2 regions of the Vagococcus coleopterorum genome follow, and region 1 is predicted to be linked to the other one. Evidence: predicted binding sites of a transcription regulator. Region 1 holds the regulator's gene; the other holds the start of a gene.
The links. The regulator CtsR, encoded in region 1, represses protease genes until heat stress. The targets are predictions, from matches to a motif close to TTGGTCAAAAAAGGTCAAANA.
Positions count from the first base shown of each region.

Region 2: the regulator CtsR is predicted to act here: its motif matches at 1,591-1,611, upstream of clpB (ATP-dependent chaperone ClpB).

Region 1 is NZ_CP049886.1:467,505-470,998, forward strand. It holds rRNA gene G7081_RS02320 (23S ribosomal RNA) at 1-413, shown strand, start outside; rRNA gene rrf (5S ribosomal RNA) at 507-622, shown strand; tRNA gene G7081_RS02330 (tRNA-Val) at 643-715, shown strand; tRNA gene G7081_RS02335 (tRNA-Lys) at 719-791, shown strand; tRNA gene G7081_RS02340 (tRNA-Leu) at 804-885, shown strand; tRNA gene G7081_RS02345 (tRNA-Thr) at 894-966, shown strand; tRNA gene G7081_RS02350 (tRNA-Gly) at 1,008-1,079, shown strand; tRNA gene G7081_RS02355 (tRNA-Leu) at 1,120-1,205, shown strand; tRNA gene G7081_RS02360 (tRNA-Arg) at 1,234-1,307, shown strand; tRNA gene G7081_RS02365 (tRNA-Pro) at 1,323-1,396, shown strand; gene G7081_RS02370 (CtsR family transcriptional regulator) at 1,522-1,977, shown strand; gene G7081_RS02375 (ATP-dependent Clp protease ATP-binding subunit) at 1,983-3,494, shown strand, end outside.
Region 2 is NZ_CP049886.1:1,438,712-1,442,205, reverse strand. It holds gene pepT (peptidase T) at 1-763, shown strand, start outside; gene G7081_RS07240 (hypothetical protein) at 850-1,305, shown strand; gene clpB (ATP-dependent chaperone ClpB) at 1,649-3,494, shown strand, end outside.

The sequences.
Region 1 (3,494 bases):
GAGGTTTGGCACCTCGATGTCGGCTCGTCGCATCCTGGGGCTGTAGTCGGTCCCAAGGGTTGGGCTGTTCGCCCATTAAAGCGGCACGCGAGCTGGGTTCAGAACGTCGTGAGACAGTTCGGTCCCTATCCGTCGCGGGCGTAGGAAATTTGAGAGGAGCTGTCCTTAGTACGAGAGGACCGGGATGGACACACCGCTGGTGTACCAGTTGTTCTGCCAAGGGCATTGCTGGGTAGCTACGTGTGGACGGGATAAACGCTGAAAGCATCTAAGCGTGAAGCCCCCCTCAAGATGAGATTTCCCATTTCTTCGGAAAGTAAGACCCCTGAGAGACGATCAGGTAGATAGGCTAGAAGTGGAAGTACAGTGATGTATGGAGCGGACTAGTACTAATCGGTCGAGGACTTAACCAAGAATTAAACGTAGGATTCAAGGAATGTTTTGATTAAACTTAATTATCCAGTTTTGAGTGAGCAATTACTCAAAAGAAAATAATACATCACAAGTGTGGTGGCGATAGCAAGAAGGATACACCTGTTCCCATGCCGAACACAGTAGTTAAGCTTCTTAGCGCCGATGGTAGTTGGGGGTTTCCCCCTGTGAGAGTAGGACGTTGCCACGCTTAGTATTATTTTATCCCATGGAGGTTTAGCTCAGCTGGGAGAGCATCTGCCTTACAAGCAGAGGGTCAGCGGTTCGATCCCGTTAACCTCCATATGACTCGTTAGCTCAGTTGGTAGAGCATCTGACTTTTAATCAGAGGGTCACTGGTTCGAGCCCAGTACGGGTCATTAAAGAAATTTGCGGGTGTGGCGGAATTGGCAGACGCACTAGATTTAGGATCTAGCGCCTAACGGCGTGGGGGTTCAAGTCCCTTCACCCGCATTTATCTAGCCGGCTTAGCTCAGTTGGTAGAGCATCTGATTTGTAATCAGAGGGTCGAGGGTTCAACTCCTTTAGCCGGCATTTTAAGAGTTTTAGACTCTTTTTTATTTTAAATAGTTAACGCGGAAGTAGTTCAGTGGTAGAACATCACCTTGCCAAGGTGGGGGTCGCGGGTTCGAACCCCGTCTTCCGCTTTTTGTTTTGAAAGAAGCAAAAAGCCAGTAGTTAATTCTAGCCGGGGTGGCGGAACTGGCAGACGCACAGGACTTAAAATCCTGCGGTGAGTAATCACCGTACCGGTTCGATTCCGGTCCTCGGCATTAGTGTTTGATCAAGATCAAATCACTTGTACCCATAGCTCAATTGGATAGAGTACCTGACTACGAATCAGGCGGTTAGAGGTTCGACTCCTCTTGGGTGCATTTATAATGATATTTCGGGAAGTAGCTCAGCTTGGTAGAGTACTTGGTTTGGGACCAAGGTGTCGCAGGTTCGAATCCTGTCTTCCCGATTTTTGTAAGCTAAACATTGTTTAGCTTTTTTTTATTGTCATAATTCCCTTTTCTTTCAATTATATTAAAAAATTAGTATACTATTAATAAGTCAAGAAACGTCAGAGATTAAAGGGTGAAAAAAATGAGCAAAATGAATACATCTGATTTAATTGAAGAGTATATAATTGAGTTACTCTCTAAAGAAAACGTGATTGAGCTTCAACGTTTTGAGGTTGCCTCTATATTTAATTGCGTTCCATCTCAAATTAATTATGTTATAAACACGAGATTTACAATTCCTCATGGTTATCAGGTAATCAGTAAACGTGGTGGTGGTGGTTATATTAGAATTTCAAAAGTAGAATTGAGAGAAGAAGACCGGTTGAGCGAGTTATCAAACATATTCGAAGAAACAGTCACTGAAAAAGAAACAAGGGCTATTTTAAATCAACTTCTTGAGTATGATATACTCACTCAAAATGAAGCGTTTTTGATAGAACCTTTTTTTGAAGATAAACTTTTAGAGAATAATCATAAATTACGTGCAGAAATGCTTGATGTTTTACTAGAACGATTAACATATAAAGACAAGGAGTGATTCTTTTGAAAAAATATTTTACTGAGAAAGCTAAAGAAGTATTGATGATTGCCCAAGAGAAGACGGTCTCGTATAAACATAATGCTGTTGGTTCGGAACACTTATTATTAGGTTTAATAGAAGAACCAGATGGAATTGCAGGTAAAGTTTTACGTGAATCAGGATTAACAGCTTCTTTTGTACATGAAGAAATTGAAAAAATAATTGGCTATGGAACTGTTAAGGGCGTAGCTGGTTTTTTACCATACTCTCCCAGAACGCAAAAAATATTAGCTTTTGCAGGAGATGAAGCAAATCGATTAGGCGCACCAAATATTGGCACTGAACATATTCTTTTAGGTATCTTACGTGATCCTGATATTTTTGCTGCTAGAATTTTAAGTAATTTTGGGTTAGATATTGCTAAAACACGACAATATGTTTTAAAAAAAATAGGCGTAACTGAAAATAGAAATAGTAAAGTTGGCAAGCGAAATACTACACAGACGCCTAAGAATAATTCTTTAACACCAACCCTTGATTCTTTAGCTAGAGACCTTACTGAAATGGCTAGAAAAGAACAAATTGATCCGGTTGTTGGTCGAGATCAAGAAATTAAAAGGATCATTCAAGTTTTAAGTAGACGGACTAAAAATAATCCAGTATTAGTTGGTGAACCAGGTGTTGGTAAAACGGCTATTGCAGAAGGATTAGCTCAACATATTGTCTTAGGGAATGTACCGAATAATTTAGCGTCTAAACGGTTGATGATGTTAGATATGGGATCAATGGTTGCAGGAACTAAATATCGTGGTGAGTTTGAAGATCGTATGAAAAATATTATTGAAGAAATTTATCATGCAGGGAATGTTATTTTATTCATTGATGAACTACATACGGTAATAGGTGCTGGTGGTGCAGAAGGTGCGATTGACGCTGCTAATATTTTAAAACCCGCTTTAGCACGAGGAGAAGTTCAAACGATTGGTGCAACAACTAATAATGAATATCAAAAATATATTGAAAAAGATGCCGCGCTAGAACGCCGCTTTGCAAAGATAATGGTTGAAGAGCCTTCTGAAAATGAAGCCATTCAAATTTTAATGGGATTAAAATCTCGTTATGAGGAGCATCATCGTGTTGTCATTACAAAAGAAGCTATTGAGAATGCGGTATTTCTTTCTAAAAGATATTTACCAAGTAGACAATTGCCTGATAAAGCGATTGATTTACTAGATGAGGCGGCTGCGAAAGTTCGCATTAATAGTAAAGAAAAAGTTTCTCCAATTACCAAGTTAGAAGATAAGCTGAGTCAGATTAAACAAGATAAAAATAATGCTATTTTAAATCAAGATTTTGAACTTGCTGCAAGCATGAGGCTAAAAGAAAAAAATCAGATTAAGAAATTAGAAAGTGCGATAACTGAAGATGCTAATGCAAGTGAAATATTTGACGCTGAAGTAACATCTGAAGATATTGCTGAAGTTTTGTCAGAATGGACGGCAATCCCACTGAAGCAACTTGAAAAGAAAGATGCT
Region 2 (3,494 bases), 560 kb from region 1:
AGTTAAGAATCCAGATATCGAACACGGTAAATTAAAAGTTGCGTTCGGTCCTGATGAAGAAATCGGTACTGGGGCAGATAACTTTGATGCTGAAGGCTTCGATGTTGACTTTGCTTACACTATGGATGGTGGCCCAGTGGGTGAATTACACTATGAAACATTTAGTGCTGCTTCAGCTGTTATCACAATTAATGGTAAAAACGTTCACCCAGGATCAGCTAAAAATACAATGATCAACGGTTTACAAGTTGCTCATAAATTCCACAGCGAAATTCCAGCTAACGAATGTCCAGAAATGACAGAAGGCTATGAAGGCTTCTATCACTTAATGCACGTTGAAGGTAACGAAGAATTAACAACGATGCAATACATCATTCGTGACCACGATCGTGAAAAATTTGAAGCTCGTAAAGAGTTCATCAAATCTATCGCAACTAAATTAAATGCTGACTTCGATGAAGAACGTATCTTAGTTGATATGCACGATCAATACTACAACATGGGCGAAATCATCGCTAAAGACATGAGCATCATTGAATTAGTTAAAGATGCTATGGGTGTTGTCGGAGTAGAACCAAAAGTTGAACCTGTACGTGGGGGAACTGATGGCTCTAAAATTTCTATGATGGGTATTCCAACACCAAACATTTTTGCTGGTGCGGAAAACATGCACGGACGTTTTGAGTTTGTTTCAGTCCAAACAATGGAAAAAGCGACTGCTGTAATCGTAGAAATTGCAAAATTAAATGCATCTCAAGCGTAATTAGTCTATAATAAAGGAAGTTCCCTGATTTAGGGACTTCCTTATTTTTTTACGATAAAAAGACAATCAACTAGAAGAGGTGCCTCGTGTTATCATTTGAAGAAAAAAAAGCTATCTTTGATAGCTTCGAAGAGCTGACATGTCAGCCAGTTTCATTGAATCGTTTAAACTATCACTTTGAAGAAAGTGCTATTCCTAAAACAACTTTAGTGAAGTTCTTACACCCGAAAAGTGGCAATGCTTTTATTTACGCTGGTTACTTACCAGGACAAGAAACTAAGGGCGGTTACATTTCAGTTCATGGCGATACAAAAGAACAGATTATTGAAAAAGTGAACCTAGCTTTAGAATTCTTACGTCTAACAGAAGATGGTTTTCCTGAAGGATACGAAGAAGAGTGGCGTGACAATCATGGAGATGAATTGACTTTACGTTACCAAAACTACATGTGGGTTGTGGTGATGACAAGTGGAGCTGTGGAAGCAGTCTTCAAAACAAAGCAACAAGCAGAAGGTTATTTAATGGATGAAGGTTTTGAATAAAACGCTGGCTAGCGTTTTATTTTTTTTTGATTAATTTATTAATTTTAGAATAATGAGCTGTTTTAAAAATATGCTATTATAATACATAGGTTAAGGGGGTCAACTCCTTGCTGTTTACAGAAACTGAATAGGGGACATCAGTAACTGTCCGGAAAACTGGAAAGAAGTTAAAGTATAAAATGTGTTATTGGGATAATACTTTAAGACAGTTTTATATAATCAAACCGCTAATGTGATTAGTGGTTTTTTTTTGTTATTTCAAATGATCAAAAAATGCAAACATATTCTTTGACCTATTTTGACCAAAGTTATATAATAAGGATATAGTTAAGGAGGCGATAGGATGAATATCGAGAAAATGACAACAACGCTGCAAGAAGCAATTAGTGCAGCACAACAAGTGGCAATGACTCGCATGCATCAAGAAATCGACGTCTGCCATTTATGGAAAATCTTTTTACAACCGGATCATTTTGCTTATCAATTTTATAAAGATGCAGGTGTACCTGTAGATGAGATGATTCAAGAAGTGGACCAAGAGTTAGATGCCATTTCAGTTGTATCGGGAAGTAACGTCCAATACGGACAAGGCCTTAGCCAAAATTTATTTAATCTATTAAACGAAGCAGATAAAATCCGTGAAAGTTTTGAAGATGAGTTCTTAGCAACAGAAGTCGTCCTATTAGCTTTAATGGAGTTGAAAAATTACCCGCTAGCAAAATTCTTAAGCACAAGAGGTTTTACCGCTAAGAGTTTACGCCAAGCTGTGGAAGATTTGAGAGGAGGAGATCGTGTGACATCACAAAATCAAGAAGAACAATATAAAGCATTAGAAAAATACGGGACCGACTTAAATCAATTAGTGAAGAGCGGTAAACAAGATCCAATCATTGGTCGTGACGATGAAATTCGTGATGTGATTCGTATCTTATCTCGTAAAACAAAAAATAACCCAGTCTTAATTGGGGAACCTGGTGTTGGTAAAACCGCCATCATCGAGGGACTAGCACAACGTATTGTCCGCAAAGATGTGCCAGAAAACTTAAAAAATAAAACAATCTTTTCATTAGACATGGGTGCTTTGATCGCAGGTGCTAAATACCGTGGTGAATTCGAAGAACGTTTGAAAGCCGTTCTGAAAGAAGTGAAGAAAAGTGATGGTCAAATCATTCTCTTCATTGATGAGATTCATACCATCGTTGGTGCCGGTAAAACAGAAGGTAGTATGGACGCCGGTAACTTACTGAAACCAATGTTAGCTCGTGGTGAGTTGCACTGTATTGGTGCTACAACTTTAGATGAGTATCGTGAATATATGGAAACTGATAAAGCATTAGAACGTCGTTTCCAAAAAGTCCTAGTAAAAGAACCAACTGTTGAGGACACAATTAGTATTTTACGTGGATTGAAAGAACGTTTTGAAATTCACCATGGTGTTAATATTCATGACAACGCCTTAGTTGCGGCTGCAACATTATCAAACCGCTATATCACGGATCGTTATTTACCGGATAAAGCGATTGACTTAGTCGATGAAGCTTGTGCAACCATTCGTGTTGAAATGAATTCCATGCCAACGGAACTTGACCAAGTTATCCGTCGTTTGATGCAGTTAGAAATTGAAGAAGCTGCCTTGAAAAAAGAAACAGACGATGCAAGTAAAAAACGTTTAGAAATTCTGCGAGAAGAGTTAGCTGAATTGCGTGAAGAAACAAATCTTTTAAAAATGCGTTGGGAAACTGAAAAAGAAGAAGTCAACCAAGTCAGCAACAAACGTGAAGAATTAGATAAAGCTCGCCATGCTTTAGAAGAAGCTGAAACAAATTATGATTTAGAACAAGCAGCGGTCCTAAGACATGGCACAATTCCACAATTGGAAGAAGAGCTGAAAACATTAGAAGCTAAAAACTATGTCGAAAATGAAGGTCGCATGTTACAAGAAGCGGTAACGGAAGAAGAAATCTCGGTTGTCGTAGGTCGTCTAACAGGAATTCCTGTGACGAAATTAGTAGAAGGTGAACGTGAGAAAATCTTACGTTTAAACGAAACATTACATAACAGAGTCATTGGGCAAGACGAAGCTGTTGATGCCGTGTCAGACGCTGTTATACGCTCCCGTGCGGGCTTGCAAGATCCAAATCGTCCACTAGGGTCATTCTTGTTCTTAGGACCTACAGGGGTAGGTAAAA